One region of the Protofrankia sp. CiP3 genome, then DNA from elsewhere that is predicted to be linked to it. Evidence: riboswitches for the same ligand, from Rfam matches in the RefSeq annotation. Region 1 holds a riboswitch; each other region holds the start of a gene.
What was found. A riboswitch is a leader RNA that binds a small molecule or an ion and turns the genes downstream of it on or off. The one in region 1 is predicted to bind cyclic di-AMP.

Region 1 (10,456 bases):
TTGACAAGACCGTGGACGTGGTCGCCAACTACACCGCCTTCCGTGACATCCTGGGGCGGGTCGCCCCGGTGGGGACAACCAGATGACCAGGATGGCGGTATGATCTCCGACTCGGCGACCCGCATCGCTCTGATCTATCCGGAGCTGCTCGGAACCTATGGTGACGGCGGCAACGCGGTCGTGTTGGCACAGCGGCTGCGTTGGCGGGGGCTGGCGGCTGAGGTGATCGATGTGCCGGCCGGTGAGGTGGTGCCCGGCGGCTGCGACATCTACCTGCTGGGCGGGGGTGAGGACGCACCGCAGGTGCTGGCTGCTGACGGCCTGCGCAGAAGCACGTCGCTGCTGCGAGCGGTCAACGAAGGTGCTGTCGTCCTCGCGGTGTGTGCTGGCTATCAGGTGATCGGCGCATCCTTTCCCGCTGGCGACGGGGTGCATGACGGGCTCGGCCTGGTGGATGTGGAGACGCGCCGGTCGTTCGACCCGGCTGACCAGCCGGCGCCGCCCCGCGTGGTCGGTGACATCGTCGTGGAACCAACATCCGACCTTGGTCTTCCGGTGCTGCTCGGTTACGAGAACCACGCCGGGCGCACTCGACGATTGGCTGGCGGTCGGGGCAGGCCGTTGGGCGTGGTACGCAAGGGCGTCGGTAACGGCACCATAGACCAGACCGACGGCATCGTGGATCACCACGTGATTGGTACCTATCTGCACGGCCCGGTCCTCGCGCAGAACCCCGCACTGGCCGATCTGTTGCTGTCCTGGGTGCACGGCCCGCTGCCGGCGCTGGCTGAGCCGGCTGAGATACAGCTACTGCGTCAGGCGCGGCTGCGCGCTCTCGATGTCGCGTCCTGACTCCGTGGCGGCATCTGTGCTCTGTCGCGTTCGGCAATCGCCGCGTTGAGACGACCGAGAAGCGTTCCGAAACTGTCGCGTTCGTCCTTTTCCCAGCCGCTCACCAAGCCGCTGATGCTCGTTACCCGCGCTGCCCGGGTGACGACGTAGCGATCGCGTCCGCGTGCGCTCAGGGTCACCAGGCTGGCCCGGCGATCGGTGGGATCGGTGGCGCGTTCCACCAGCCCCTCGGTGGCCAGCGCGGCGACTTGGCGGCTCACCGTCGAGATGTCGAGGGCGAACACCGCGCCGAGGGTGGTCAACCGTACCGAGCCGTGGTCATACAGATAGCTGAGAAGCAGATAGGCGGAACGGTCGAGAGGCGGGCCGGAGTCGTCCGCGATGGCCATGCGGAACCGTTCGGCCCGGCGGCCGAGCACGGCCAGCTCATGCTCGATCTTCTCCAGCGCCCGATGATCGAGTGCTTGTTCATTGTCCACCTCGGCCTCATCCCTACGCCATGTCATCCGTCCGCGGCGTCTCGGATCTCTACAGATTCTTGTGGATACACCATCGGCGCGAAGCGGGTGTCCTGGGGCCGCCGCGGCGGATCCGTGGAGCGGCCGCTGGCGCCTGGCCGCGTCCGCCCGGCTGGTCGCCGTTGGCGTCAACCCGCACAGGTGTGTGCCAGAGCACGGCTGTGGTGCCCGACTCGTCCGCGCCACGTGTCGAATCTGCCGAATCAACGGCTCTCGGTGTGGTTCGGTTGTCTGGTGGCGTCGAATCCGCTCAAAGCCGGGAAAGAGCTGTGGAGCAAGAACCGTCGACGGGTGCTGGTGGCCGCTTGCGTGGTCGTCGTTGCCCTCGCCTACGGGCATCACTCACCCAAGGTGAAGACCGAGCGTGCCGAGATTCCGGCGGGCTACGAGTCCGCGGGACGGGAGCTTGCGGTCCACGCCGAGGCCAAGCCCGAGAAGCCGGTGCCGCTGCTCCTCGTCCTGCATGACGACGAGAGTGACGCGAAGACGATCGAGAAGGACAGCAAGGCGTCCGCGCTTGCTGATCAACAGAAGTTCGCCCTGGTGTATCCGGAGGCGGTGGCCAGTAACTGGCAGACCGACGGTAAGGACGCGCGGTATCTGTGGGACGTGGTCCGTTACGTCGCCAAGGAGCGATCGAACATCGATATGTCCCGGATCTACATCTGGGGTGCGGGAGAGGGCGGTCGCCTCGCGCTCACGGTGGCCTGCGGCCCGCTCGACCCCGCCCAGCAACCACTGTTTACGGCGGTCGGGACGGTGAACACGGTCGGGCCGCCCGCGTGTCCTGCACGGGTCCATGTCAAGCCAGTGACTCTTGCGCCAGGGCGGAAATGGAACGAAGCCACGACCAGCGAGCTGTGGAAATTCTCAAAGGACATCAAGGGCTAAGTGGTCGCCGAGGGCCACGCGATGATGGTGTTTTCGCGTGGCCCTCGGTCTGGAGCGAGCTGGAGATCCCAGCAATTTGCGGATCAATCCTCGACCTGCCTCGTCGGCTGTCGTTGAGAAGGCTCCCGCCGGCCGGCTTGGCCGGGGGGGGGTGGCACGGCCGACCAGCGGGAGCCCAGGACCTCCGCCGGCCAAGCGCACTGTGGGGGGGGTTCAGTGCGAAAGGCCGGGGAAGCCCGCGTTCCGCCGGGCGTTGCGAGCCGGGGGGGTTGGCTCGATCCGACCAGCGGAAGTCTTTGGAGACATCCAGTTGTGGTTTGGGGCCGCCAGATCGGTGTTTATATCGACAACACCGACCTGGCGGTGAGGTTCACGCGTAACCGGAGGGGGAGGATACGCGGAACCCGCTATATGTTTTTCAGAGGCTGCCTGCGTCAGTCATATCAGTGAGATGAAAGAGTCAATGAGCGAGGCCGCTGGCCGCTAACTGACCCGGCCGACTGAGTATGACGTGGTGTAGATATCCCTGAGCGAAACGACTTCACCGGACTTTGGTGCCGCCCACATCTTGCCACCGCCGGCATAGATGCCGATGTGGTAGATGTTTCCCGGCGTACCAAAGAAGATGAGGTCGCCGACCTGCTTATTGTACTGCGACACATGGACCGTGGCTTCGTACTGTTCTTCCGCGGTGCGGGGGAGACTGCGGCCGAGCTGTTTGAAAACATACTGAACCAGGCCGGAACAGTCGAAGGAGTAGGGGCCCTCCGCACCATACACATAAGGCTTGCCGGCTTGCTGCGCGGCCAGATAGACGGCTCTTTCACCGAGCGAGCCGACTGGCATCGTAGCATCCGCTGTATCGGGGGTGGATACCCGAAGTGCGGCAGCGGCGGCCGAGCTGGCGGCCTGCACCGGAGGCGCTGGGACCGAACTGGGCACCACCGTCATAGTACCAACGTTCGAGGAGCGAGCCGACTGCAGGGCATCCGTTCCGTCGAAGATAGCAGTGATCTGTGTGGTGGTGAGGACCTTGGCAGTGTAGCTTGCAAAGCCCTGCTCGTTGGTATACAGGTGCTTGAATGTTGCCCAGCCGTCAGGCAGCTTTACCTGAATTTTGATGAGCTGGTTCGACAACGGCGCGTGGGTCGTCCCGTCCTCGAGGGAGAAGCCCATGTCAATGGGCTGGTCGGCCTGTACTGACACGTCCGGATTAGTAACCCTGAGCGCGACACCCGACTTGGGGTGCAGGTCAGCCTGATCGATCACATGGCTGGTGATGGACCCCGGGCCAACCGAGGTGGCCGGGTTGATAACGGACGTGCGCAGACCGGCGAGTGACGCCTGGCTTCCGAACTGAGAGCCAAGGGTGATCCGGGAACTGACCGAAGTCTCGTCCATCCCTGAGTCGGTCGGGGCGCAGCCGGCCAGCGCGACGCCTGACACCGCAACCGTGCCGGTTGTCATCGCCGCGACCGCGGCACGTGCCCGGACGCGACCGGGGGCCGACGGCGGAGCGGGCGCACGGTGCCTGCCGCGGGCTGGACGCCCAGGCGTCTCGGCCTGAGGTCGCAGCGAGGACAGCGACGCCGTCGGCGACGAACATGGCCATGTTGCCGGATCAAGCTGCACATCGGGCGCAGACAAGACTGTGATCCTTCCCGTTCGCCTGCGAGGTGAGCTGTCGGGTTCGGGCTGGGCTGCCCGGTGGGCCGTGCGACCAGCACACGACTCACTTCACCCCTAGGTCGGCACCGTGGCTCGGTGCCAGCCGGTGGAGGATGGGTCCCCCGCTCCTGCCCTGGTGACGACTCGGAGGGGACACCGGGGCCGTGGGCAGGATTCGGCGTTCGGCCCGGTGTTGTCGTGACGTCGGCGCGAGACTAGTTCAAAAGGATGGTGCCAGCAAATACTAGTCCCTCACAACTACGGCGAGTACTCGCAGAAGTGACCATATCGGTTCCTCCCATCCTCCTTGCCGATCACTCGCCGCTCTATCTTGATCTGCTGGCCACTGCGGCAGGTCGCCTGGACGGAGGCTTGCCATGCCATGACCCACAGGATGCGGAAGATGACATTACGCCATAGCGGTGATGGTCTGGCGACGGGGGGGTGCTTGAGTGCCGACAGCTATATATCGCTGACATGTAGTAGCGAAAATTGTCTTAATGAATAATCTCGCTAGATTACGCACTGTGCCAGCCGTCATGGGATTTCCCGCTCCGAAATCCGCTGTGAGAGAGGATGCCCGCGGCCTGGGACGGGTCGGTGTCAGCGGCGCCGGGCGCGGGTGTCGCGGCGGGAGAGCAGGCCCGCGGTCTGCAGGACGTGCAGTTCGACCGCGAGTTCGTGAATCTCTGGGGGCAGGGAGCGGTACTGGCCGGACAGGGCCTCGACGGCCGCCTGCGCGCGATCCGCGAGATCGTCCAGTGCCCGCTGATGGGTGCGCATCTGCGCTCGCTCGTCCTGGATCGCGCGGACCGTCTCCTCCTGCCACCGCCGGGTGCGCATCAGGCGCTCGCTGGCGTCGGCGGCCTGCCGCTCGGCATCCTCCAGCCGTCCAAGGATCTGATCGAGCTGCTCCAGTCTTGTCGCCAGCTCGGCGATAAGATCGCTACGGACCGGGTATGTCGGCTGGGTCATCGGATCGCGTCGCGGATGTCGTGGATGTCGCGGATGTCGTGATCGACGTCACAGGTGATGGTGTGGATGCGGCGGAGGGCCTCGTCATCGCCACTCACGCCCGCGTTGCGACTGAGAACGGATTGTAACCGTACGCTGCCGCTAGCCTGCGGCTGGGACGGCAGTTGACAGTGAACTCCCGCACGAAGGCCTGACACAGGCGATTACGGTAGCCGACAGCGTGGTCTCCGTGAATCCCACTGTCGGGTGATATGTCGTTCTTCCTAGTATGAAATAGCTATCGAACGAAGCTGCGGTGCGGTCCTGCTGGGCACGGTATAGTCCTGACGGGCGGTATCCCAGCCGGGCCGGCGGGGCTGCGCCGTGGTAATTCCCATGGCCCGGGCCCGGCCTGTGGCACCGCGTTGTTCCGGTTGTGCTGGTTCGAACGGAGGCCACCGCGTCCGGTGGGGGCTTCGCGGCGCGGCCATCTCGGTGGATAATTTGCCTGGTATGTGGTGTTTTCAACACTCTGATCGATTTTTGTACACGGGGCACCACGAAACATGAGTTCGGCCGGTTTTGGGGCGTCAGCCACGCAAAAATAATGATCGCAGCCTTCTGCTACCGGCCGCGAAAGCCGGCAGCAATATTCACGAGCGTCCATCATGCTGTCAGTTGATATCTGAGCGTACCGCGGTACAAGGCTACAGCCAGCCATTCCGTTTGAAGGCTCGGTGCAGGGTGAAGCAGATTGCCGCCATCAGGCAGAGAGCAGCGGGATATCCCCACGGCTGCCGCAGTTCGGGCATGTGCTCGAAATTCATCCCGTAAATGGCGGCAACCGCTGTCGGAACCGCGGCGATGGCGACCCAGGCGCTGATGCGGCGCATGTCCTCGTTTTGTGCGATGGCCACCTGCGTCAGGGTCGCCTGAATAATTGACGACAGCAGCTCGTCGAATCGAGCTATTCGCTCGGTGACCTGTTCGAGGTGGTCGGCCACGTCACGGAAGTATTCCTGGATGCGCGGGGCAATCCCGCCGACGTCCGGTTCGGTGAGCGCTCGCAGCGGAGCGGCGAGTGGCGTGACAGCGTGCTTGAGCTCAAGCACCTCACGTTTGAGCTGGTAAACTTTACTGGCATCGGGCGGAATCGATCGGTGAAAGACCGAGCCCTCGGCGGCGTCGATGTCGATTTCGATCTTCTCGGTAACTGCCAGGTAATCGTCGACAATCTGGTCGCAGATAGCGTGGAGGACAGCCGACGGTCCGTGGCGGAGCATTTCCGGGTGCGCTTCCAGCCGGCTGCGCAGGGCTTGGAGCCCGCCATGTTCCCCATGCCGGACCGTGACTACGAAATCCTGGCCGAGAAACACCATGACCTCGCCGGTGTTGACGATCTCCGATGTCGCGGTCAGCTCCTCGTGTTCCACGTAACAGGCGGTCTTGAGGACGACGAAAAGGGTCTCCCCGTATCGCTCCAGTTTCGGCCGTTGATGGGCGGTGACGGCATCCTCGACCGCGAGCGGATGCAGCCCGTAGACATCGGCGATATTGGACAGTTCCGTCGCGCTCGGTTCGTACAGGCCGAGCCAGGCGAAACTGCCGCGGTGATCCCGGGCAACACGCAGCGCGTCGGTATGGTGGATCGATCGTGGATCGCGGTAGCCGTCCCGGTATATGTGACACGCGATCACTCGGCCGGGCGGTGTCGAAGGACTTTCCGGGCGTATGCGGCGGCGCTTGGGGACCATCCGGACCAGCGACACGGGCTTGCTCAGCGCGCCGGCCAGCCATCCTGCCGCGGTTGACGGATGGCTGGCGGCAGCCTGTGTGAACGGAAGCTGCCCGTTGTGCCGATTACCGCTGTCGTCAGCAGACTCCTTGTTGTTCATTTCCGGATCATCCTGTCCATGTCCTTCGGTTAATTGTTATGCGGTCGATAGTTATGCCGGTCTGGCTTTTTTTGGGTACCAGGTGTTTCGGGTGGGCGCTGGCGCATCGCCGTACCGTCGAACGGTGCTTCGCTGGCTGGCGCCACAGCATTGAGTAACCATCCTGTTCCAATCGGTTGCGGCTGGACTTTTTGCGGCCTTCTCGTCAGTACTTCTACCCGTACCTGCCTGATCCTTGTTACCGGCGGGGGTACTCGACGAGCCATCCTCCGATCATGCTCCGCTGAGAGCGTGTTTGAGATCGGGCTTGCGATCAGTGAGCCGCCTCCAGGCGCCCCTGGCAAGGCGGAAGGCTGAAGCGATACCGGATGAGTTGTATCGGTTTGGCCGGCAACGCAGCCAGGAGGCGGCCTGGATGCGCGATCCGGGCAGTCCTGTTGCCGGAGCCTCTTGGCCGTTTGCCGGCCGACCGCGATGGTGGTGGTGCTTAACGATCTTGCTGGCGATGGGCGGTTTGTGCCATGCCAGGCGTTGGTTGCCGTGCGCGCCGGCCGTGATTGAGCAGCTGGGCGATCTGTTGTGATTGACGGTGGATAGCGAAGTTGAAATGTTGGGTATAGAGTTTGTCTGGTGATTAAGGGCGTCTGACGACAGGGGTGTGGATCAAGGAGCGGGGCTGGGGTGCGTGCATCGCGCGGCTGCGCGGGGAGCCACCGGAGGTTGTGGGTGGCGGCCGACGAGCCGGGGTACCCATGTATCGCGTGGCGATGGATGGGGAGCGATGACGCGCGGCGGCGCCTGGGCGGCCCTGTTGCCGGGCGCTCCAAGGAGCGTCGATTCAGCCGCTGGCTCGGTCGTCGCATATTGGTCGCATATCGGCAGTACGCAGGCTGGGGGTGGCGATGATGTCCACAACAGGGCCGGGGAGGACTGCGACGACCGAGAAGGCCAGAGCCGGCGAGCGGGACGATTCGAGCGGGATGCCCCTGCCTGAAATGATCAAAGCGTCGCACGACGCCGCGACGCACCTTGTTGGTCTTACCTTCACTGAGGCTGCGACATCGGGGGACCCGAGACGCGCGTTGCGAGCCGCCGACACGGCGGTTGCGGCGATCAGTGCCCATATGTACGCCGTGCAGACATCCGTCTATCCCATGGCGCGTCGCCGCCTCCCGGACAGTCGGCCGCGCATCGCCGAACTGTGTGCCCAGGGGCGGGAAACCGCGTCGGTGCTACGCGGCATCTCCCAGTACATCCAAGGCGATGTCCACCGGCCGGACGAGTCGATGGGCAGACTGCGTGAGCGTCTTGCCGAGCTTGAGGAACAGCACATCGCGGCGGAGGACATCCTGGTCGCCGATCTCGAGAAGGCGCTCTCCCCAGACGACCGGCGCCGGATGGCCGCCGCGTTCCGACGATCGATGCGGCGGGCACCTACCCGCCCGCATCCGCACCTTCCCCGCACCGCTGTCGTCGGGAGCCTGGTGCTGCGGCTCGCCGGGAGCTGGGATCACATCCTTGACACCATGGACGCCCGCATTGCCGCGGATGGACCGGTGCGCGCACCAGCACCGGCGGGCCTGTGGGGCTGGTACCTGCTCGGCCGCCCGGTCCCGCCGCCGGACACCGGCGGCACCGCCGGCACCGACGCCGGTAGCACCGCCGCTCAGCGGCCGGCACCCAAGGGTTCCCCGGCGGCCGGGGCGGGGGAGGGCGGACCCCGAGGCGAGTGGCGACCGCGTCGGTAGCCAGCCAGGGGGATGCGAAGGTTTTAGCATTGCGTGCATGGGACGTGCCCGTGCGCAGCGTGTGGCTCTTGCGGATCTGCTGGACGAGGTCGGTCCGGCTCAGGCTACGCTGTGTGCCGGCTGGACCGCTCATGATCTTGTTGCCCATTTGGTGACTCGGGACCGGGTGCCATACGCGCTGCCTGGTTTCGTGATTAAATCACTGCATGGTGTGACGGCGATGGCGGAAAGAGCCACGATGCGCGGTGATACCTTCCCGAACCTGGTGAGGACATTCCGTGACGGTCCACCATGGTGGCATCCAACCCGTTTCGGCCTGGTCGATGACGCCACGAACCTGGTCGAGTTCTTCGTCCATCATGAGGATGTTCGACGGGCCAGGCCGGGTTGGAGCGGATCCCAGCTCGACGACGGGATGCAGCGGGCGCTTTGGCGATCGTTTCAGATGTTCGGCCGGGCCGCCTACCGACGGTCCGCTGTCGGGGTGGTTGCTGAGCGCGCCGACGGCCCGGGGCGGGTCGTACTGCGCCGTGGCACCGATGAGGTAACCCTCGTCGGTAATCCGGCCGAACTCCTCCTGTTCGCCTTCGGCCGCCGCGACCATGCCGTCGTTGATGTCCACGGTGACAATGGCGTGGTCGCGGCGTTCACCGGCGGAGAGGCCAGCCGGTGACCGGTCGCGCTCTGACGCCGTCACCACAACAACGCGTAGGTCTGGGCGCCGTTGGGCTGTTCAGTCGGGTTGACCAGGGCGGAATGGACGTTGCCCGCGTCCGGGCTGTTGAAGTACGCCTCGTAGGACAAGACGTCGGCGTTGGCGACGAACGTGTCGTGCATCTTCCGGATGTAGAAGGGGTTGTCCCCACCCGACTGCCCGGCTGCCGCGGCACCGGTGTCCTGCTTGCCGACCAGTCCCCATTCCGGTACGGAGAACTTCTTGCCGTGCGCGCGGGCAAATCTGATCACTGAGCAGAGCCCCTCGGCTTCGTTGCACTGGGTGTTCCAGGAGTTCTCGTCCGTGCTTGCCGGCCACATGTCGAAGGTGTCGATGCCGATGACATCGACGTACGCGTCACCCGGGTAGAAGCCGAATGCCCCGTCGGTATGTGAGTTCATCGTCCAGTCGATCCGGACCTGGGCATCTGTCTGCCGGATGGCACCAACCACCTGTTGGAAGCAGCCGACCCACGACCCCGGCCTGCTCGAGGCCGACCATGGGAACCAGCTGCCGTTGAATTCCCAGGCCAGCCGGACAACGGTGGCCGCGCGGCCCTGGTTGGTCAGCCACCGGCCGAACTCCTGCCAGTGGGAGTTGTAGGCTCCTGACGCGCAGGCGCCGATGTCGCCGCCGGAGGCGGGGAAGAACGGCTGACTGATCACCCAGGTGCCGGGGAAACCGGCGAACTTCTCCGGGCCCGCGCCGAGCCACGGATGGGTTATCGTTTCCCAGCTTGACCGGTCGGCGAAGGTGACGACCACGTCGACCGGCCGTCCGCGAAAGGCCGACCACTGGTTCGCCTGTGTCAGGGTGCCTGCGGCGACGCCGCTCATCCACCCGGCGGTTGCCTGCGCTGTGGCCGCCGATCCGGTGGGCTCGTCGGCCGTCATGGATGTGCCGGGCGCCCCGGCGGTCACGGCGGCTGATCGGACGGTGGCGGCGGACGGCGCCGCCTCAGGGGCGTCGTCCGCCGCGCCGGTGCCGGTACCGGGGCTGGCTGGGGGGGTGAGCGTGCCGGCGGTATCGGCCGCGGATGGAGCGGGCGGGGCTGCCACCATCACGCTCCTGACCTCGTTACGGCCGGTGGGAGCGATGTGGCAGCCGAGGCTCGTGGTTGCGATCGTCAGCACACCCAGGCCGGCGAACCAGAGCCGGCCGCGCCGCGACAGCACCTTGCGCACCGAGGTCCTCGGGCTGCCGGGCGCATGTGCG
Region 2 (10,456 bases), on a different contig from region 1:
GATCGGCCGGAGCAGTTCCTCGGAGCGCCAACCGGCTTCGGCTCGTCTGCGTGCGATCTCCTCATCGCTGGGTTGCTCGCCGGACCGATGGATGTCGGCATCCAGATAGGTGGGGTGGCGCCGGGGGAAAGGGAACGGTTCCGGATCCTCCGTCACGATGTCGTCGAATTCACCTGCCGCTCCGGAGAGGAGGTTCTCGTCGCCCGGAGGGTCGAAGACGTAACAGGATATTCCGGCCGTGTCCAGCTTCGTGGCGACCATGAGTCCGGGGGGTGTGCGACCGTCGATCCGAAGGGTTGACAGCTGCACGCTCGCCTTTGCGAGCTGCGCCCTGATCCTCGACATTTCGCCATGCGTGCCTTTGCATTCGAGCAGATAGATCTTGGTGTGAAAGCGACCTGCTCGCAGTTGGGTGCCGAGCAGGATGTAGTCGGGTCTGCCCAGACTGGAGCCGGCGGAGCGCACTGAGTGACCCAGGGCGGACCCGTCGGCCAGCGCTACCTCCGCGTCCATCGCCTGGAACCGGAATCCGGGGTGGCGGCTGTTCAGCACCGCCCGGGCGACGACCATCGCGAACCCGATGCCCAGGTGCTCGGACTGCGCGGTCTTGTGGTGGTGCACCACGCGGCTGGTGTCACCGATCGCCAGCTGTGGGAGCGTGCTCACCCCACGGGTACGGGTGGTGAGGGCACCGCAGTAGCGGACCTGCGCCCAGTGCCGCGCCATGTCGGAGAAGGGCCCGTCGGGGTAGAAGGTGGTCGCGACACCGAGCTCGCGCAGCACGTTCATCGGGCTCGTCCGTACCCAGGGCCGGACCCGTACCAGGCTGGGATCCTGGCGGTAGAGATACAGCGGCTTGGTTGTGGCCAGCTTCGCTGCCGTCTCCGCAATAGCGGCCTGCTCGCTTGGCTCCGACAGTGTTGCCACCACGCCCGGTCTGCCCATCGCCGCGAGGACGTCGCTCATATCCACTGTCGGCTCCGGATGGTCACTGCGACCCGACGGCTGTGCCTACCAGGACCATCAGCCCGCTGAGGACGAGGAGCGAGGAGACAGTGAGGTTTCGCATCGTGATTCGGCGGGGCGCGCCGTCGAGAACGGCCTGCACCTCGCTCTCCCGCGGCGGGATGCGCATCGCCAGCGCGGCACGATGAAAGGGAGACACCTCGTTCGGCGGCCACATCACCGCGCGTAGATCCCGACGCTTGACCGGGGCGTGGCTGTTGCACCCGGTGAGCCAGCCGTTCACCCACATCTCGCAGATGCCGCCATCTGTGCGATAGGCGCGGCAGAGTGTCGGCCATCGAAACGCAAGCAGGAACGAGATGACGAACATTGCGGCGAATACCCAGGGCCAGGCCACTCCGATCCCCAGCGCCAGCCCGCCGGAGGCAATCGCAAGATAGGCTGCCGCGTGGAGGTTCTTCCGCTCGCGCCGACTGAGACTCCGGGTGCTGCGAGGCTGCGAGGCTGCGAGCGGCCGCGTGGCCGTTTCGATCGGGGCGCGGATCTCCCGCGCGCTGGTCTGTTTTGCCGGCCCGAAGGGCGGGAACGTCCAGCGGCCACGACGGACCTCCGGCTCAGGGGAGAAAAAATGTCACTTTCTTGATCATTGTGGCGTGTGCGGTGAACGCGGACAAGAAAGAAAACGTGCAGGCAGAGGTGACCGGCAGGGATGGCGACCCAGGTATTTTTAGCACACGATGTGTGGTGTGAGGTCGAATCCGGAAGAATTCGCCGGCCGTTCTCGTCGCTCCCGGCCATCCGCCCGCCGGGTGTTCGCAGCCCTCGACACCGACGCGCTGGACACGGCGCGGGGTATCGCCCCTGGTCGGGGCTCGGGCGGCGACCGGTCGGACATGATTTCAGGGCCAGCAGCCAAGATCAAACGGTTCGGATGCTGGTACACGTGGTCCACGAGCCGGCCCGTCATGATCGCCGGCCTTTGCGCGGTCTGTCAGGCCCACCAGCACGCCCCGGCGCCCGATGTTCGCTCGAATCGGCCGGCGAAAGGATCGAAAGACGAGTAGCGTCTCTCATCGGATACGCGTCGCAGTCGTGGTGGACGGGCGGGTACCGGCCGTTCACCGTGCCGGATCGGCTGCCCCGGCTCCCGATCCGGTAGGCGTTGGCACGAGTACGCCTGCCCGTCCATCTGAACTGGTCCGACCCTGTGGGGTGTCAGAACTCGGCCACCGGCGTTGACCTGGGCTTTTAGGCGGCTCGTTCGTACTCGTTGATCAGAACGCCGATGACGGACTGACGCTTGATCTGTCTCTTGGTCAGGTCCGCGACGGGGCGATCAGGCCGTGCTGGTTGAAGACCACGACCACGGTGGGGGCGTCGCTCGTTGTAGTGCCGTGCGTACTCGGCCAAGACAACGCGCAGGTGCCGCTCACCGAAGATCAGAATCCGGTCGGTGACCTCGGGTCCGGACGGTTCGGACGAACCGTTCCGCGTAGGCGTTCGCCCGCGGGGTCCGGGGTGGGATCGTGACGGTGGTGATGCCGGCGTCGGCGAGGACCGCGTCGAACGATGCGGTGAACTGACCGGCGCGGTCACGGACCAGAAACCGGAAGTCCGCCGCCCGGTCACCGAGATCCATTGGTAGCCCTACGTCGGGTTCTCGGTCGCGAGCCGCTTGATCAGCGTGGCGATCTCCGAGCTGATCGGTGGCCGGCCCATCCGCCGCGGGTGGGTCCATGTCCGTGTGACCAGACGGCGGTGTCACCGCAGGACGGTGCCGGGGGTGACCAGCCGGTGCGCTCGCAGCACCTCGGGGAGAAGCCTGATCAGGGCGGTGAGGACCGCCCGGTCCGCCCAGTCCCACCGGGGCTTGGGCTGGGTACGGCGCAGCACCGCGATCTCATGCCGCGGCACCAGCAATTCGATGTCCTTCGATGCCGACGAGCGGCCGAGGAGAACCACCCTGCCACAGACCCGCACGAAGATCAAATAGGGTGGGCGTACGGATATAGCGGACCACCATGCCGGCGGCCCGCACTGTCGCATCACCCCAGCTCACGGGCCCAGGCCGACTTCTGGCACCCCACAGTCGGTGGCACTTGGGCACGACACCGACTCCGGGCTGACCCTCACCACCGACGGCGACGTGCTGGACGACGGCCGGGAGGTGTTCCTGCTGCTCACCTACGGTCTGACCGGCACCGCCTGAGCCTCTGGCGGAACCGCCCGCTGGCCGGGGCCGGGGTGGTGGGATCTCCGCAACGATCCTGTCCGATGCGCCAGACCAGCGGCAGGTGGGAAGCCGCCTCACACGCGGACGTGTCCGTGCAAGGAAAGCGCGAGAACAGACCCGGCATCCTACCCGACGCTGTGGTGCTGATAATCCCATCTGCCGATCACCGCTGCGTACTCCTGGTACCGGTATTCGCCGTCGAACCGGGCCCGTTCGCGGTCGCGTCCCATGACCGCGCGACCCGCGCCGGCCGGCCGCCATCGACGCCCTGCGCTCCGGTGTTGGCCTGCCCGCCTTCCCTGGCACGGGCGCCACCGGTGTCCTCAGCCCGGTCCGGCTCCGGCGCACAAGCGGACGGTCCACCAGCCCCGATCTTGAGCACCGTTGCAGGTCATGGCACCGACACGACCGGGCCAGGCGAGCTTCGTTGCCATACAGGACCCATACCTTGTGGCAACGTCTGTGGACACAGGCCTCGTGGCCTCCCACCCGAAAAGCAGATGGTCAACTCCACCGTTTACGCAGGTCACCCGGGGCGGCAGACGGGCCGCCGCCGGGATAACGCGACGCCGTTGCCATATAACGATCAACTGATGATCGAAAAATCCTGCTATTTCCGCAGCTCAAAAGGGTGGGCAGGGTCGGGGGCGAACCGCCGGCCTTCCGCTTTTCAGGCGAACGCTCGTACCGACTGAGCTATCTGCCCCGGTGCGACCATCCTGCCATGCCAGGCCCAGCCAGGTCGCCCCAACCGGTGGGACCGGCGTCCCTTTCCGGTCCGCACAGGTTGCCTACCCGGCTGGCGTCCCGTTAGGGCTGTCGGTGCTCGAGTCGTGACGGCCATGCGGCATGTTGAGCGTTTCGTCGCCGGAGTGCAGCTTGTCGATCGTGGCTTTGCCGTTGACGGTGGTGGTGTTGAAGGTGACAGAATCGCCAACCTTGAGATCGCTCAGCTGCGCTTCACCGTTCTTGTCGATGTCGCTGTCGCTGGTGACCGCGTATTCGGTCGTGCTGCTACTGGTCTTGATGGTTACCGATGCCGACCCGACCGCGGTCACGGTACCGGTCTGATCGAGGGCGCTACCGTGCCCGAAACCATGACCGTCGCCGTCGTTGTCCGGGGCGGTCTGGGTCGTGCCGGCTGATGCGCTCGGGCTCGGGGACGCTGCGGTGGCGCTGAGGGTGCCGCCCAGAATCGCTCCGGCCAGCACGCCAGCGCCGAGCAGCCCCGCCGCCTTGCCGAACCGACGTCGCTGCGGGGCCTGGTTCGTTGGGGATTCCGAGGACGGTGGGGATGGCGGTGTCGCCGCATCCCAGCCATGCCAGCCAGGCTGATCCGTCATGTCGTGCCTCCTCCTGTACCGCCACCGTGGCGGTACCTACTCAGCGTGGTAGGTCGGGCTGGGCACTACCTGACATCCGATTAGGAGAAGTTTAAGAGGTTGGTGAAAGTCCGCTGAAACGTCTTTTCGTGTCCTGTTTACCTGGCAATCCTGCCCCGGTCGCCGTAGAGGTCTAGCAATGCGGAGGCACCCGGTGTCGCGCCGGTTGCATGAGGAGGAACTGTGTCCCGCATTTTCCCGCGGTCGGCCGCCGCCGTTACGTCCGGGTTACTGGCCGCTGCCGTCATCGGTGGGGTGGCAGCCGCCGGTCCGGCTGCCGCCACCGACAATCGTCACGGCCGCGCGTCGGCCCGACACGTTCTGTTGCTGTCCGTGGATGGCCTGCACCAGTCCGACCTGGAATGGTATGTCGCTCAGTATCCGGATTCCGCCCTTGCCCGCCTGGTCCACGGGGGTACCGAGTTTACCCGGGCGGTGACACCGGTGCCGTCGGACTCGTTCCCGGGTCTGATCGCGCAGGTGACCGGCGGGAACCCGGCCACGACCGGGATCTACTACGACGACACCTACAACTCTCAGCTGCTGCCAGCGGGAACGACATCCTGCGCTGGTGTCAAGGCCGGTACCGAGGTCAACTACACCGAGGGCCTCGACCGCGACCCCACCTCGATCGACGCCGGTGCGCAGCTGCCGGGCCTGCCCGGCGGCATCCTCGCGCTGACCGCGGCGCCGCAGACGCTGATCAACCCGGCCCTGTTGCCGGTGGACCCGACCACCTGCACGCCCGTCTACCCGCACTCCTACCTCAAGGTGAACACCGTCTTCGAGGTGGCGCGGGCCGCCGGGCTGCGCACCGCATGGTCGGACAAGCACCCCGCATACGAGATCGTCAACGGGCCGTCCGGTACCGGCGTCCAGGACCTGTTCACCCCGGAGATCAACAGTACCGCGATCGGCTTCGCTTCCGGTGACTGGACCAAGGACAACGCCGCGACGGTGCAGTACGACAGCTACAAGCTGCAGGCCGTCCTCAACGAGATCGATGGCTATGACCACAGCCGGACGACGAAGGTCGGCACACCGGCCATCTTCGGGATGAACTTCCAAACCGTCTCCACCGCCGAGAAGCTGCCCCGCTCGGATGGTCTGACCGGCGGATACCTGCCCGGCGGTGCCACCCCCGGGCCGCTGCTCGCCCGCGCGCTGGGCTATGTCGACGCGAGCGTCGCCACGATCGTGGAGGAGATCCACCGCCGCGGCCTGACCGGCAGCACCACGGTCATCCTGTCCGCGAAGCACGGCCAGTCGCCCACCGACCCGGCCGATCTCACCCGCATCGCCGACGGGCCGATCATCGACGGGTTGAACGCGGCATGGGCTGCGGGGCATCCCGGTGCGGCCCCGCTGGTGGCCTTCGCGGTCGACGACGACGTCCTGCAGTTCTGGCTCAGCGACACCTCGGCGGCGGCGGCCGCGTTCGCCCGTACCTTCCTGCTCACCCACCCGGCGGCGGGCAAGGCGATCGACGGCACGCCCCGTACGTTGGCCGCCTCGGGCCTCACGGCCGTCTACGCGGGGGACGGGGCAGCCGCGTTCTTCGGCACCCGTCCCGGCGACCCGCGCCATCCCGATGTCGTGGGTGTCGTGACGCACGGCGTCGTGTTCACCGGCGGCACCGGCAAGATCGCCGAACATGGTGGGTCGGACCCGCAGGACCGTGACGTCGCGCTGGTCGTGTCCGGCGCCGGCGTTGCACACCACGAGGTGGACGGGCACCGGGTCGAGACCACCCAGATCGCCCCGACGATCCTGGCCCTGCTCGGCCTGGACCCGGACGCGTTGCGGGCGGTACGGATCGAGCACACCCGGGCGTTGCCGCTGCGCTGAGAGATTTCTCCTCGGCAGGTCTGCAACAGCGGTACCTGACGGCGGCCGGGACCACCCCTCTCGCGTGGTCCCGGCCGCCGTCGGAAAGGCCTGGCCACCGCCCTGTGAGTACGTCGCGCCGGGGTGCCGGAGTGGTCGTCATCGGCAGGTGGTTAGATCATCAGGTGTTTGTTGTTGCATACCTGTCCGCTTTTGGTTGTGCTGTGTGCTATGGGGCTGGTTCGGTGCTGCAGTCGGTGGGCGCGCGTCGGCTTGTCACCGCCGGCGCGCTCGATCCGCGTCTGCTGCCACGGCTCGCGCGACAGCTGCCCTACCTGATCGGGCTGGCACTCGACCTTGGCGGTTGGCTGCTGTCTCTGGTGGCGGTGCGATCGCTGCCGCTGTTCGCGGTCCAGGCGACCCTCGCCGGCAGCGCGGGCGTCACGGCGGTACTGGCTGCGGTGTTCCTGCGCAGCCGTCCGGGACCGGCGCAACTGCGCGCGCTGGCGGCGCTCGGCGTTGGCCTGATCCTTCTTGCCTTCACCGCGCAGCCCGCGCCACCACATCCGGTGGGCACCATCGCGACCATAGTGATCGTGCTGTTCGTTCCCGTCCTTGCTGCCGCCGGCGCGTCGGCGGGCCGATCCCTGCGGGGAGAGCGCTCCGCTGTGGCGCTCGGAGCGCTGTCGGGGCTGGCATTCGGCGGGACCGCACTGTGCGCACGGGCGTTGGACGCCGACCACACCCTCGGCGCTGTCCTCACCGACCCCCTTTCCTGGGCGCTGCTGGCCTACGGGCTGCTCGGGATGAGCGCGTTCGGGGCCGCGTTGCAACGCGGATCGGTGACGCTTGTCACCGCCAGCCAGGGCGCGGCGGAAACCCTCGTTCCGGCAGCGATGGGATTTGCGCTGCTGGGGGACCAGGTCCGTCCGGGTTACCTCCCGCTTGCCGTGATCGGGTTCGTCGCCGCCGTGGCCGCAGCGGTCAAGCTGGCGATCCTCACCCCACCAGGGACGTTGCGTACTCGTCCGTGTCTGCCTGGCGCGCAATCCCCGCACGCGGCGACGATCCGGCGGATGCCGTCAGCGTCGTGTAGCGCGATCTAGTCGTACCGGCTCGTGGCGGAATCCGGCGAACGGCCGGGCGCCGTACGGCGCCCGGCCGGCTTCCCGGTGGTTTCCTCTCCGTTTGGTCGCCTGCCGGTTAGTCGTCAGTCGGCTGGGTGTTCTGGTACCAGGGCGACCGGTATGAATGCCGGTGGCGGCCAGTGGCGACGGAAGTGTTCCCGGCGGGGTTTCCGCTCCCGGTTCCGCTCTCACTCCCAGTCCCAGTCCCGACCGAGTCCGCCGGCGGAGTCTGGGTAGTCGCGGGTTGTGCTGAGGTATCGACATTTAGCGACTGAGAGTCGGCTGACTGTGATGGGCTGTCGGACGGTTGAGCCTGTGTGTCCGTGGATTGTGCGTGTGTACTCGCCGACGGCGACTGGGTAGCGGTCGGAGCCGTGTTGGCGACGCTGCCGACCTTTCCAGACCAGCACGACCGCGATGAAACCCACGGCGTCGTGCCCTGCTGGGCGTACAGCATCCGGGCGCGGTTCCACTGCTCGGCAACGGAGGCGTTCTGCGGCAGGCCGGTCCCGCCGACTGACTGCCACGTGCTGGGAAGGAACTGGAACAGTCCGCCGGCACCTATCGAATTGACGATTGTCGGGTTGCCGCCGGACTCACACTGAGCAATTGCCGACAACGTCTGGTCTTCCGACGGCGCTGCGCTGGCGGGCCCCGAGATTCCAATGCCGACACCGCCGACGGCGGCGGCGATGGCCGGAATTGTGATGAGTGCGCGGGTGTATTTGCTGGTTGCTCTGCTACCGCGATGGCGGGCGCGCGAACGGGACATATAGATGCCCTTTCCCCACGCCTACGAGGTGAGCTGTCGGGTTCGGGCTGGGAAATACCCGGCCGCATCATGCGGCTTCACCCCAAGGACGCCCGCTGGCGTCCGGGAATTGGTTCCCCCGCTCCTGCCGTTGTTTTGACGATCATCGGACGGGGCAGGACTCGGCGTGTTTCGTCCGATGCGCGCCCTCGTTGCGAAGGCACGGAGGAACCCTATCGGCTACAGCTGGTCGGCCGGCAAGGGGGGGTGAAGAAGGGAACATCCGAACATCGACACTTGATTTCGGTACCGATCAGCATTAATACGCGTGCGCGCGCGTTCATTCTAACCAGCCAGCATTGATGGAATGTTTCCGTGACATGGGAACCACCTTTTGACGCAGAGCATGGTGCGCTTTGCGGACAATCGGGTCGACCGGGTAGCGCCGCCGCTGGGGCGCCTACTCAAGGCCGGCGGATGCGCATCGGGTATCCACGAGCGCCCATGAGCAGTGCCGGTTTGGTCGCCAGCGCCCGGCCGAGCGCGAGCATCTGCTGCTCCCCGCCGGACAGCAGCCCGGCCGGGCGGTGCAGCAGGTCTGTCAGGGCCGGGAAATAGGCGAGGGCGCACTCGGTGTGCGCGGCCCGACGGCCACCGGCGAGCCACAGGTTCTCCCGAACGGTCAGGTCCATGAACAGTGCCCGGTCCTCGGGGATGTGCGCGAGGCCGCGTCGAGCGAGGACGTCCGGGCGGGCACCTGCGATCGAACGGCTCTGGAACCCGATTGTCCCGCCGATGACCGGTAGCAGACCGGATACAGTCAGCAAAGTGGTTGTCTTGCCTGCGCCGTTCGGACCAAGCAGAGCGACGATCTCACCGGCGTTGACCCGCAGGTTGAGCCCGTGCACCACCGGGATGCCGAGTTCCGCGTTCACATAGGTCACCGCCACAGTGGCTCCATCGGTCAGGTCCGGATAGCCGACCTCGGCGCCCTGTTGGTTGATCAGGCCGATCGTGACCGGCGCGAGGCTGGCGTCGGCAGGGTTGCCCGCCCGGCCCGCATTGGCTGCGCCGGGCGCGTTACCGACGGTCGCACCGGTCGGCGACGACGTGACGGACCGACGCAGGAGAGATGCATCCCATGTGTGCGGGCGGGACGCTAGCAGCGCCGTGTTCTTCATGGGTGGTCTCAACCGGTCAGTGCATCATCCGGGCATCCGCATCGTGCCGGAACCCCGTGGATCCCAGCACGATGCGGGTGGTGCACCGACCGCTGGAGACCGCCCATGGCGGTATCAAGTGGTGGAGGCGACACCCGACGCCCGCCTCGTGCCGGGACTCTCAGCAGGAGTTCGAATCGGGCTGTTGGGGTAGGCCAGAAGCCTGCCCGATCACAATCAAGATTACCGAGCCCTCTGCTCCCAGCACGAGGCGGGCGGTGCACTGATCGCTGGAGACAGCCGCACCCACAGCCGACGGCCGCGTCAACCGTAAAAGTCCAGCTCACAGGCCGAAATCCGGATTTTGGAGCCCCACACGATCGGGTCGGGTGTGTGGCTTCGAACCGGGCGGGGCTGGGCATCCCGAGGCTGGATGGCACCGTCCGCCGCGCCCGCATCCTCGGCGGCCTGGTCAACGAGTACCGCAACGCCACCTGACAGCCTCACAGCCGACGGTGGAGATGTTGTCTGCTATACCTTGATGATTGTGAATGGTCGGGCGTTCGGGAGATGTTCGGCCAGATGTTGAAGATCGCCGGGGTCGGATGTGTAGATGACTCCGCCGCGGCGGGCCGCTGCCAGCACGACGACGGCGTCGACTCCGTCGGTGGTGTGGGCGCGGCCAAGCAGTTCGCCGGCGGAGCGGGCTGCTGTCTGGTCGACCGGTTCGACTACACAGCCCCGGAGTAGGCGGGCGAGCCGTGCCTGGAGCGCCCCGTCGCGCCAGACCTGCCAGACGACGGGTGCCGGGACAACGGGGGCGACGCCGCCAGCCAGCGCCTTGATATGGCGAGCCCACATGCGCTCGTCGTTACGTTCGTCGGCGACCAGCGCGTCGGCGTCGTAGAGCAGGTTCACGCGATACGGCGGGGGAGTATGCCGGCGTCTTCCAATTCACGCTGAGCCTCATCGAGAACGTTTTGTGGCAGCGGGCCGTGCTCGGCCTCCCA
Region 3 (10,456 bases), on a different contig from region 1:
CGGGCACAATGGATCTTGATGCCCGGCGGCGTTGATGCCGCTGGGATCCGATAAGCTCGTCAGCGGAGGATTCGCCTAGTGGCCTAGGGCGCACGCTTGGAAAGCGTGTTGGGGGCAACCCCTCGAGGGTTCGAATCCCTCATCCTCCGCAGCGATCATGCAGCTCTGTCAGGGCAAGAGCCACGGGCCTTCCGTTCATGAGAACCGATCAACGATCTTGTGGTCTCGTTTCTGGTCTCATGCGCCCGGCAAGGGCTGGTCGCCCGCGCCAGGGCGCATCCCACCGCAGCCAGCTAATCTTGCCCGCCGCCTCATGCGACATCGGGCCGGTCGCATGCTGGTAGCGCCTGTGCATGCCCGAGGACCACCCCATGATCCTCATGGCGATCCGGTCCGGCGCCCCAGCAGAGGCAGGGCCGTCGCCGCGGCAGGCCTGCCATGTCGGCCGCGGCCGCTGCCGCGGACGTGCCGGCCGCTACGACTGAGCACCACACAGACACGAGCCGTCAAAGAATCTCCGGCCCTGCGCCGCGTGTCCCGACCCTGGAGGGTGATGTGTCATCGAGTAGCCCCACTGGCGTGCCCGGCCAGGTGGGCCTGGGCAGCCGGGCACCCCTGTCGGCGGATCGCCTGCTTGCGCTCGACCAGGCGCACGTCTGGCATCCCTATGGGCCGATGCCCTCCACACATGAGACGTTCCTCGTCGAATCCGCGTCCGGGACACGCCTGCGCCTGGCGAGGCCAGTCGAAGGCAGGTCCGAGCTGATCGACGGAATGTCCTCCTGGTGGGCCGCCATCCACGGCTATGCGCACCCCGCTCTGGACGCCGCCCTGCATGCCCAGGCGGCAAAGATGAGCCATGTGATGTTCGGCGGCCTGACCCACGAGCCGGCGATCAGGCTGGCCGCCCGGCTGGTGGAGATGACGCCTGAGCCGCTGCGCCACGTGTTCCTCACGGACTCCGGCTCCGTGTCCGTCGAGGTCGCCGCCAAGATGGCGATCCAGTACTGGCGGTCGACGGGGCGTCCGGAGAAGGTCCGGCTGATGACCTGGCGCGGGGGCTATCACGGCGACACATTCCATCCGATGTCCGTGTGCGACCCGGTCGGCGGCATGCATCAGCTCTGGCGGCGGGTGCTGCCGGCCCAGGTCTTCGCGGACCAGCCACCCGGCGGCTTCGATGTCCCGACCGACCCGAGGTATCTGGCGGACTTCGCGGACCTGCTGGCCTGCAACGCTGACCACATCGCGGCGATCATCGTGGAACCGGTGGTCCAGGGCGCCGGTGGGATGACCTTCCACAGCCCCGGCTACGTCCGGGCACTGCGGGAGCTGGCATGCGACCACAACGTGTTGCTGATCCTTGATGAGATCGCCACCGGCTTCGGGCGTACCGGGAGGCTGTTCGCGGTTGAACACGCCGGTGTCAGCCCCGACATCATGTGTGTCGGGAAGGCTCTGACCGGCGGCTATCTCTCGCTGGCCGCCACCTTGTGCTCCGAGGAGGTCGCCCGGGGGATTTCGCGGGGCGAGATGCCGGTGCTGGCTCACGGCCCGACCTTCATGGGGAACCCGCTCGCCTGTGCGGTAGCCAATGCGTCACTGGACCTGCTCGCGGAGGGGGCGTGGGCGGCCTCGGTCGCCCGTATCGAGGCCCGGCTGGCGAGCGGGCTGTCGTCCGTGGCCGCGTTTCCCGGAGTCGCCGACGTGCGGGTCCTGGGCGCGATCGGGGTCGTCCAGCTTGATCATCCGGTGGACGTGCCGGCCGCGACCAGGGCCGCGTCGCGCAACGGCGTCTGGCTGCGGCCGTTCCGGGATCTCCTTTACACCATGCCGCCGTTCATCTCGACCGATGCCGACATCAACGCGATCACGTGCGCGCTGCGCGCCGCCGCACAGGTCGGTTAAGAGCGCCCGGCAATAGGGGTGTGGATCAAGGAGCGGGGCTGGGGTGCGTGCATCGCGAGGCGGCGGAGGGAGACGTCGGAGGTGCTGGGCGTCGACCGACGACAACCACGGGATGCCCCACCCGGACGGCGCGAGCCGGACAGTCCCCTATAACCGGTGCAACGTGGCCGGTATCCACAAGCGGCTCAGTCGCTTGTGAAGCCCAGCACGCTGGATGCCTCGGAATCGCTGTCGGCGAGGAACTCCCGGCAGCGGGCGGCCTCCTCGGTTTCACCGATGGCGGCGGCGGCACGGCTCAGCGCCGCGAGCGCGCGTAGGAAGCCCTGGTTGGGCTCATGGGACCACGGGATCGGCCCATGCCCGCGCCAACCGGCACGGCGCAGCTGGTCCAGACCGCGGTGGTACCCGGTCCGCGCGTAGGCGTAGCCCGTGACAGCCGCGCCCGCGTCCAGGGAGCGCTCGGCCAACATCGCCCAGGCGAGGCTTGAGTCCGGGAAGCGGCCCGCGACAGCCTCCGGGGTATCGCCGACGCTGAGGGCCCTGGCTGCGGCCGGATCGAGAGCGAGCCTTGTCGGAGGCGGACCGCCAAGGAGATCCGGACGTTCGGGGGATGTCGTCATGAGGCTCATCCTGCCGGATCGCGCTCATGCCGCATCGCATGGGGAGCTCTCACGCGGCGGACCTGGTGGGAGGGGGTGGGCCATCAGGTCCGCCGCGGGATCGGGGGCCGAAGCCGACATCGTCTTCGGACAGCCGGGAAAATTGTGGTTCAGAGCGCCCGGCAACAGGACTGTCCGGCTTGCGCCGCCCAAGCGGCGCCGCAAGCCATCGCTCCCCGTCCATCGCCGCGTGGTGCACGGATACGCTGGCTCGTCGGTCGACGCCCAACACCTCCGGCGCACCCCTCCGCAGCCTCGCGATCCATCCATCCGGACGCCGCTGTCTGATCGAACACCCTACTGCTGGAGCCTCTTACGAGTGCCCGCGCTCACAGGGCCGACGGGCTGGTGACGGTGATGTCCCAGAGGTTCTTGCCGACCACACCGGTCTGTCCGTCGTCGACCCGTGTCAGATAGCTGTACAGCGACGCGAGACCCTGGGATTCCCCGCCGAAGCGGCCGTCCACCTGCAGAATGAACTTCTTCTCACGCATCGTGCTCTGCCAGACGTAAGCGTCAGCGCGAACTTCACCGGCCAGCGCGGTGGAAAGGGTTGTGCCGGCGAAGTTTGACGATGCCAGCTGGGCCTTCGCGCGTTCCAAGGTCATCGGAGGCTGCGCTGGGGCAACCGCCTGCTGGACCACCTCGGTGCTGGGGACGGCTGCCGCTGTCTGCGGTGCTGGGCCGTTGTTGGTCAGGCCCATCTTGACTGAGCAGGACGGCCAAGGGGACCAGCCGCGAGCGTTGTAGAGCTTGTGGGCGGCATCGTCCTGCAGCGCCGGTGGCGCGTCGCTGGGAAGACCGGAATAACCCAGGCCATGCCAGGTCCCGGCGTCGAACTGGTAGGCGCCGTAGAAACCGTTGCCGGTATTGATGTGATAGTTGTTACCGGACTCGCACTGGCGGAGTTTGGCGAAGTCGTCGGCGGTCGCGGCGCTCGCTGGGCTGGCCGCGACGGCGAGACCACTGCCCACGAGTGCTGTGACAGCACCAGTGGTGCGCAGGACCTTGACTGCGGTGGACGACTGTTGCGGGGCGCGGTGCCTGCCAACAGACGGCATGTGGGTCGGTCCTTCCCGTCGCCTACGAGGTGAGCTGTCGGGTTCGGGCTGGGAACATGCCCGGCCGGTGACGCCCATGCGCGTCGTTGGCTTCACCCCAAGGACACCGGCGTCTCGGTATCCGGATGTGGTTCCCCCGATCCCGTCCTGGCGGCTTCGCGGTAGGTCCTGCCACGGCGGACGGGGACGGGATTCGGCGTCCGTTCGCGCGGCCTCGCCGATCTGGCGAGTGGGGAGGACTCTAGCGAGCCTGGCTCTTTCGAAGCAAATCGGGGTGTCGGATGAACTACATGGATCTGGCCTACATCCCCCGAATGAACTATGTGGGCCAAACTGAGAACTGTACCTGGCGATTGGGAAAGCTCCGCCGGAGGGTTGCTTGTGTTGGGTTTTTGTAACGACGAGTAATCGGGCTGGTCGTTATGGTGTTTATCTGTTGTGTTTGTTGTCACTTTGGTGTGGCCAGCCCGACTCGTCGTGTGCGGGGTCTATATCAGTTTCGTAGCCGTCAGGCGGTAGCCGTTCGGTTCAGGCTCAGCTGAAGGTGGCCGTCCAGGTTTGCGGTCCGCAGATTCCGTCCACCGTCAGGCCCTTGTCAGCCTGGAGATGGCTCGCCGCACCAGCCGACTCCGGTCCGTACTGACCATCAATCTGGATGTTGTAACCAAGACCGTTCATCTGCCGCTGCCATGACCGCACGTCCGGTCGCACCTGGTCGACCAGATCGGTCGTGAAGGGCGTGGCAGCGGAAGCGACAGCGGTCGACGGAGTGGCCGCGTCCGCCGCGCGCCATGCCCAACGCGAGGAACCGCTTCTGCCGTATGAGCGTGCCTGCCACGAGCTGCTGTCCGACGAACCGGTGCTGTCTGGACTGGCGCTGCTGGCGGTGGCGCTGCCTGGACTTGACGAGCTGGCGCCCGACGAGCTGGCGCCCGACGAGCTGGCGCCCGACGAGCTGGTGCCCGACGAGCCGGTGCCGGTGCTGTTTGATGATGAGCCGCTGCCTGACGAGCTGGCGCCAGCCCCGAGTTGGCCGGCGCCCATGCCCCGGCCGCAGACGGGCCACTGGCCGAAGCCGGATTGGGTGGCGAGCTTGAGCGCGGCCTCGTCCTGGGTGCTCGGGGAGGCGCTGCTGGGCAGTCCGGTGTAGCCCAGGCTCTGCCAGGTGCTCAGCGAGAACTGGTATGCGCCGTAATAGCCGTTGCCGGTGTTGGCCGTGTAGTCACCGCCGGACTCGCACTGGCGAAGCCCCTCCCACGTGGTGGCGGCGCTGGCCGGTTGTGACATCGCGATGCCACCACTGATCGCCGCGAGCAGGGCCGGGGTCAGCACCATGGCTCGGGTACGGACCCGGGCCCGGCGAATTCCGCGATGTCGGCCGCGAGAACTTGTACGGGACATATTGGTAATGCCCTTCCCCACGCCTGCGAGGTGAGCTGTCGGGTTCGGGCTGGGACTGCCCGGCCGCTTTCGCGGCTTCACCCCGAGGACGCCTGGTATCGACGCCCGGAAGTGGGTCCCCCGTTCCTGCCGCAAGTTTGGTTTTCGTCGGGCGCGGGCAGGATTCGGCGTGCCGCCCGACGTGTCCCCGCCGTATCGACGGGCACGGCGCAGACCATAACCAGCATCGCTGGTGGCTGAACAAGTCGTGAATGCGCTTCGTGACTATGCGCACATCGGGCTGGGCGCCCTTGCCGTATCTCGAGATCGGCTGCTAACGCACGCAGGCGCGCGCTCAGCACTTTCCAGCGACGGAAACCACGGGCAGCGGTGGGGCGGCCACCGTGCCGCAGCTGGCCCGAGTAATACCGCGTGCACCCGGACAGGTTGTTTGCGTAGCCCGCGGCACCGCATCGAATTCAGGTTCCCAGCAGTCATAGCGGACGTTCACACGATATCGTCCGATGCATTCTGGGGGAACCTGTTTTGAATCTTCTGTCCGGGCGGTCGACGGCTGTGATTCAAAACAGGTTCTACGACGGGGAAGGGCAGGGCCGCACGGACCGGTCTGGTTGGGTACGAGGATCCGGTGGCGGCCGGAGGATGCGCGAAAAGCGATGCTCGCGCGTCCTCCGGCCGGTGAGCCGGCCGGCTCAGCCGGTGAGCGAACGCCCGGCGGAGCGCAGGTCCTCGCAGGCCCGCACGACGCGGGCGGCCATGCCGCTCTCGGCCGCCTTGCCGTAGCTGCGTGGGTCGTACTGTTTCTTCACACCGACCTCGCCGTCAACTTTCAGCACTCCGTCATAATTCTTGAAAATATGGTCGACGATCGGCCGAGTGAACGCGTACTGAGTGTCGGTGTCCACATTCATCTTCACAACGCCGTAGTCCAGCGCTTCGCGGATTTCGGCCGGGTCGGAGCCGCTACCGCCGTGAAACACCAGGTCGAACGGCTTGGTATCGGCTGGCAGCCCGAGCTGTCGCGCGACATACTGCTGTCCGTCCCGAAGGATGCTTGGACGGAGTTTCACGTTGCCCGGCTTGTACACACCGTGTACGTTTCCGAAGGTTGCGGCGAGCATGTAGCGACCCCGTTCGCCGGTGCCGAGAACCTCGGCGGTTCGCCACATATCCGCTGGTGTGGTGTAGAGCTTCTCGTCGATCGCGCCGACGACCCCATCCTCCTCACCGCCGACGACGCCGATCTCCACTTCCAGGACGATCTCAGCCTGGTGGCATTCAATCAGGAGAGCGTCGGCAATCTTGAGATTTTCCTCGAGTTCGACCACCGAGCCGTCCCACATGTGTGACTGGAAGAGGGGGGGCCTTCCTTCGCTGAGAACCCGTTCCTTGGAGATCGCGAGCAGCGGACGCAGATAAGTGTCGAGTTTGTCCGCCGGGCAGTGATCGGTGTGCAGGGCGATATTGACCGGGTAGGCCTTTGCGACATGATGGGCGAACTCGGCGAGCGCCTGGGCGCCGAGGACCATGTTCTTCACCCTGGTGCCGGAGAGGAAATCGGCGCCACCGGTGGAAACCTGTACGATGCCGTCACTGCCGGCATCGGCGAAGCCCTTCAGCGCGGCGTTCAGGGTTTCGGACGAAGTAACGTTGATCGCCGGGTAGGCGAACGCCTCGGTCTTGGCCCGGTCAAGCATCTGCGCGTAGACGTCCGGGGTGGCGATGGGCATGGGTCTGGCTCCTGTGAGCAGTCGGGGTTGCGTGTCTGTCCGGTTGGTAATGAACTGATTTGTTCGGCAATCATGGGCGGGAAGCCGCACGATGAGTATGATGAGCGGGTCATCGGGGCGGGCTGGGATCCGTGAGTGTGGATGGCCCGTCCGGCGCGGCGCTCTATGCTGGCATCTTCACGCTCGTATTCGTCGACAGCGGCGTCCTCATCGATATCGATTTCTGGCTGCCTGGTGACACGATCCTGTTCGTTGCCGGCCTGCTCGCGGCAGACCCGCGCACGGACATGTCGCACAGTGCGCCCACGTCCGGGATCGTGCTGGCCGCGACCGCTGGCGCCGTAGTCGGTCATGTTACCGCGCCGAGGTCTGGCGGGCCCCGTCTCCAACGGCGTCACGGCCGGACACGTGCCTGTGTTGATGCCCTCTACCAGGGCTTTGGCACTCTGGCCCGGCTTGTGGCCCGGTTTGTCCGACGGATGCGGACGTTTGCCCCTGGGCGTGCGGGAGCGGGCACCACGGCTGGACTGCCGGTGCTGTCGCGATGTTCCCGATCGCGATGTTCCTGATCGGGGCGGGGCGGCGGTTGAGTTCCAGTGTCGTCGGTATCGCGGGCGGGTCCGTTCCGGCGCTACCGGGGGTAGCTGGCCTGGGTCGCTGGTCGCTTATCCGATACGGCGCGTCCGCGGGCTCCTCAGGCACAGCGATACGCTGGCCCGATCTGCTCATGACTATTCGGTCAAAAGCGATATCAGATGGCTCACCATGCCTAGTACTCGCTACCCTTGTCCCTGTTGGAGGGGACGCGGAGGGGACACGACGCGGGGGGGACCGACCATACGGAAGGTTCCATGGATCGACATCGCAGACATCGCCGTTCCCGGCAGGGCTGGTCCGGCGCTGTCCTGGCAGTATTCGTTCTTGTTCTTGCCACGACCGGGCTGCTGCTGACTCAGGTTGTCCACGGGGGAGGGCCCGCCGCCGCGGGCAATTCGACTGCCTCCTCGGCCCTGATGTCGTCGACATCACCGGTTGAGCTTGCGGCTCAATCTGTATCGCAGCAGATTGTCGACCGCGGCACGGTCAGCGGGACCGTTCAGATTCGCACCGCTGTCCCAGCCGACGCGCAGACGTGGGTGGCCTACGTTCTGCGAGGGCCCGGCACGATCGTCCGGGTGGCACCCGTTGCCCCATATGAGATCAGTCTCGATACCCGTTCGGTACCTGACGGCTTATACACCTTGAACGAGGCCGTGTTCAATGGGTCGCGGACCCCGTGGGTACGGACGAGCCGAATGCGGATCATCAACACGCCCGCACCGGCAAGCACCTCGGACGCACATGCGTCGCCCGGAGCGACGGTCATCCCGTCGCCGTCGTTCGTGCCGAGCCCACAGCCGCGGTCCGCGGCGGGCGCGGAGGCCACGGTGACAGGTCCCGCGCGCACGGCCGCGCCGGCCATACCGGTCGCCGCGACCGAGGCGGCGCCGGCAGACCCGGTATCCCAGGTGGTAACGCTCACGAACACCGAGCGGGCTAAAGCTGGCTGTGCTCCGCTGACCGTTGACTCCAGGCTGACAGCCGCGGCGCAGGCGCACAGCGATGACATGGCCACCCACAATTACTTCAGTCACACAAGCCAGGACGGCCGGACGCCGTTCCAGCGTATGGCCGCCGCCGGGTACCAGTTCTCGATCGCGGCCGAGAACATCGCCGCTGGGCAGCGCACTCCCGCTGAGGTCATGACCGGCTGGATGAACAGTGCCGGGCACCGTGAGAACATCCTTAACTGCTCGTTGAAGCAGATCGGCGTCGGCTACGGCGTGGGGGGCAGCTACGGGATGTACTGGACGCAGGATTTCGGGACGCCCTAGGAGTCACCGAGCGGGACTGGGGCGCACGCACCCCGGCCCCGCTCGGCCGCGTCCCCTGTTACCAGTCGCTTTTAACGTATATTTCGCTGCTTGTCGGGTGCTGGCGTACGCCGCATGATACCGGCAATTGCGTTCGGACGGTCACAGCCATCGGTTCTCAAAAGCGGTTACTCTTGGGTGCCGATCACGTAGGGTCGATATCATGCGACTGGAGCGACCTGTCGACGCGTTGGGCGTGACGGTGCGTTAGGTCTATCTAGTGGATCTTGATGGATCCGGGTGTGTCCGGGCCAGGGAACCCGGTGGATCGTGAACCGATCTTCCGAGAAAGTGGATCCCCGTGGTCTGTGTTTCACCGGGTGGACCCCAGGGCGAGAGGGGGCGACGTGGTTCGTGCGGTGGTGACCGGCGCTGGCGGATTCATCGGGGACGCGGTTGCGCGGGAGTTCCGTCTACGCGGCTACGACGTCGTGCCGGTAGACGTCCGTCGTGGTCCCGGCATCGTCGTGGCCGACATCACCCATCCGGGTGACTGGGAGAAACTCCTTGTCGGAGCGGATCTTGTCGTGCATGCGGCAGCGGTCGGGACAGGCGGCGGCGGCGAACTGACCGCGGTCCGCGCTGGCGTGCCGAGCCGGTCGGTTCCGCTTGCGGACGGTGAACTACGCAGGATCACGGTAGCGGGCACGGCCAGCGTCCTGGACGCATGCCAACGTGCTGGTGTCGGCCGCGTTGTCCACATTTCCTGCGTGAGCGTGCTGGGTGGCTCCTTCCCGGCCGAGGCTGACGAGGCCGTGCCCGTCACCATGACGGGCTTGGCGCGGGCTGACGCGCTGGCCGCGGCCGAGCACACGGCAATAGCCGCCGCCGCCCGCGGTCTGGCGGTGACGGTGCTGCGGGCCGGCGACGCGTACGGACCACGGGCGGGCAGATGGACCCTGTGGCCGTTGCTGCTGCTGCGGGCTGGCCGATTCGTTCTGGTGGACTCTGGCCGGGGCGTGCTGAGCCCGGTCCACGTCGACGACCTTGTTTCGGCGATCGCCGCGGTGGCGGACTCCCCGGCGACGGTAGGTGAGATCCTGCATGTCACCGGTGGCACGGGCATCGGGGCAGCCGAGTTTTTCGGCCGGTATGCGCGGATGGCGGGCCTGCCGCTGCCACACTCGGTACCTGCGGCGGTGCTTCGTACGCTCGACTCGGTCGACCGACTGCTGATCGAGCGTGGGTGGTTGTCCGGGCGGGTGAGCTCGCGCCTGCATCCTCGATCTTATGTCGATCTTGGCCCCCTTGCGTTGACGGAGCTGACCCGAACGGGTACCTACTCGATCGCAAAGATCAGACGCCTTGCCGGCTGGCAGCCCCGCGTTGGCCTTGACGAGGGGATGGCTCGCACGGAGGTGCTGCTGAGAGAGCGGGGACTGCTCGGCGTTGCGAAGCCCGCCAGCCGTGGGTGAGGGGCCGACCCTGACGACATCCAGGCTGCTCGCGCTTCCCCTGACGGTGTGGAACGCGGGCTTCGTGGCCGAGGAGCTGGGACCGCTGTTGGCGGGTGCGTGCCTGCACCGGGCGCAGGGGATCGCTGTCGACGCGGCGGGCGATCCGACCGCCGCGCTACGGCGGGACCTGCGCCGCCGAGCCGGTGCGGGGCGCGGTGTGATGACGTGGACGGTACGCGGTGACGACTCGGCGGCTGTCGGGCTGCTGGCGGTGGATGCCGTTGACCGGCGTGCCCTGGTGTCGGTGTCCATCGGACGTCCCTACCGGCGTCGGGGGTATGCCACCGAGGCGCTGCGGGCGCTGGCCAGCTGGCTGGAGTTCCGCGG

Region 2: linked by a shared signal. The riboswitch ahead of MJ797_RS27285 (transglycosylase family protein) and the one ahead of MJ797_RS03280 (C40 family peptidase) in region 1 are both predicted to bind cyclic di-AMP.
Region 3: linked by a shared signal. The riboswitch ahead of MJ797_RS00500 (transglycosylase family protein) and the one ahead of MJ797_RS03280 (C40 family peptidase) in region 1 are both predicted to bind cyclic di-AMP.

Annotation. Positions count from the first base shown of each region.
Region 1 covers NZ_CAKJTM010000005.1:87,008-97,463, reverse strand. The annotation lists gene MJ797_RS03300 (Mur ligase family protein) at 1-86, shown strand, start outside; gene MJ797_RS03295 (type 1 glutamine amidotransferase) at 100-852, shown strand; gene MJ797_RS03290 (MarR family winged helix-turn-helix transcriptional regulator) at 816-1,331, opposite strand; gene MJ797_RS03285 (plasmid partitioning protein) at 1,605-2,261, shown strand; gene MJ797_RS03280 (C40 family peptidase) at 2,745-3,728, opposite strand; cyclic di-AMP (ydaO/yuaA leader) riboswitch at 3,914-4,084, opposite strand; gene MJ797_RS03275 (hypothetical protein) at 4,533-4,904, opposite strand; gene corA (magnesium/cobalt transporter CorA) at 5,591-6,778, opposite strand; gene MJ797_RS03265 (hemerythrin domain-containing protein) at 7,684-8,526, shown strand; gene MJ797_RS03260 (TIGR03085 family metal-binding protein) at 8,564-9,199, shown strand; gene MJ797_RS03255 (glycoside hydrolase family 26 protein) at 9,220-10,425, opposite strand.
Region 2 covers NZ_CAKJTM010000088.1:7,969-18,424, reverse strand. The annotation lists gene MJ797_RS21265 (hypothetical protein) at 1-972, opposite strand, end outside; gene MJ797_RS21260 (hypothetical protein) at 989-1,363, opposite strand; partial or broken gene MJ797_RS27290 (transposase) at 2,215-2,976, opposite strand; tRNA gene MJ797_RS21245 (tRNA-Phe) at 3,832-3,905, opposite strand; gene MJ797_RS21240 (hypothetical protein) at 3,991-4,542, opposite strand; gene MJ797_RS21235 (alkaline phosphatase family protein) at 4,765-6,429, shown strand; gene MJ797_RS21230 (hypothetical protein) at 6,654-7,514, shown strand; gene MJ797_RS27285 (transglycosylase family protein) at 7,612-8,307, opposite strand; cyclic di-AMP (ydaO/yuaA leader) riboswitch at 8,312-8,484, opposite strand; gene MJ797_RS21220 (ATP-binding cassette domain-containing protein) at 8,751-9,467, opposite strand; gene MJ797_RS21215 (twitching motility protein PilT) at 9,978-10,364, opposite strand; gene MJ797_RS21210 (CopG family transcriptional regulator) at 10,361-10,456, opposite strand, start outside.
Region 3 covers NZ_CAKJTM010000001.1:111,254-121,709, forward strand. The annotation lists tRNA gene MJ797_RS00485 (tRNA-Ser) at 65-149, shown strand; gene MJ797_RS00490 (adenosylmethionine--8-amino-7-oxononanoate transaminase) at 616-1,908, shown strand; gene MJ797_RS00495 (DUF3151 domain-containing protein) at 2,094-2,528, opposite strand; gene MJ797_RS00500 (transglycosylase family protein) at 2,897-3,628, opposite strand; cyclic di-AMP (ydaO/yuaA leader) riboswitch at 3,635-3,793, opposite strand; gene MJ797_RS26900 (transglycosylase family protein) at 4,163-5,029, opposite strand; cyclic di-AMP (ydaO/yuaA leader) riboswitch at 5,035-5,209, opposite strand; gene fbaA (class II fructose-bisphosphate aldolase) at 5,722-6,759, opposite strand; gene MJ797_RS00525 (hypothetical protein) at 6,891-7,328, shown strand; gene MJ797_RS00530 (CAP domain-containing protein) at 7,611-8,633, shown strand; gene MJ797_RS00535 (NAD(P)-dependent oxidoreductase) at 9,020-10,087, shown strand; gene MJ797_RS00540 (GNAT family N-acetyltransferase) at 10,080-10,456, shown strand, end outside.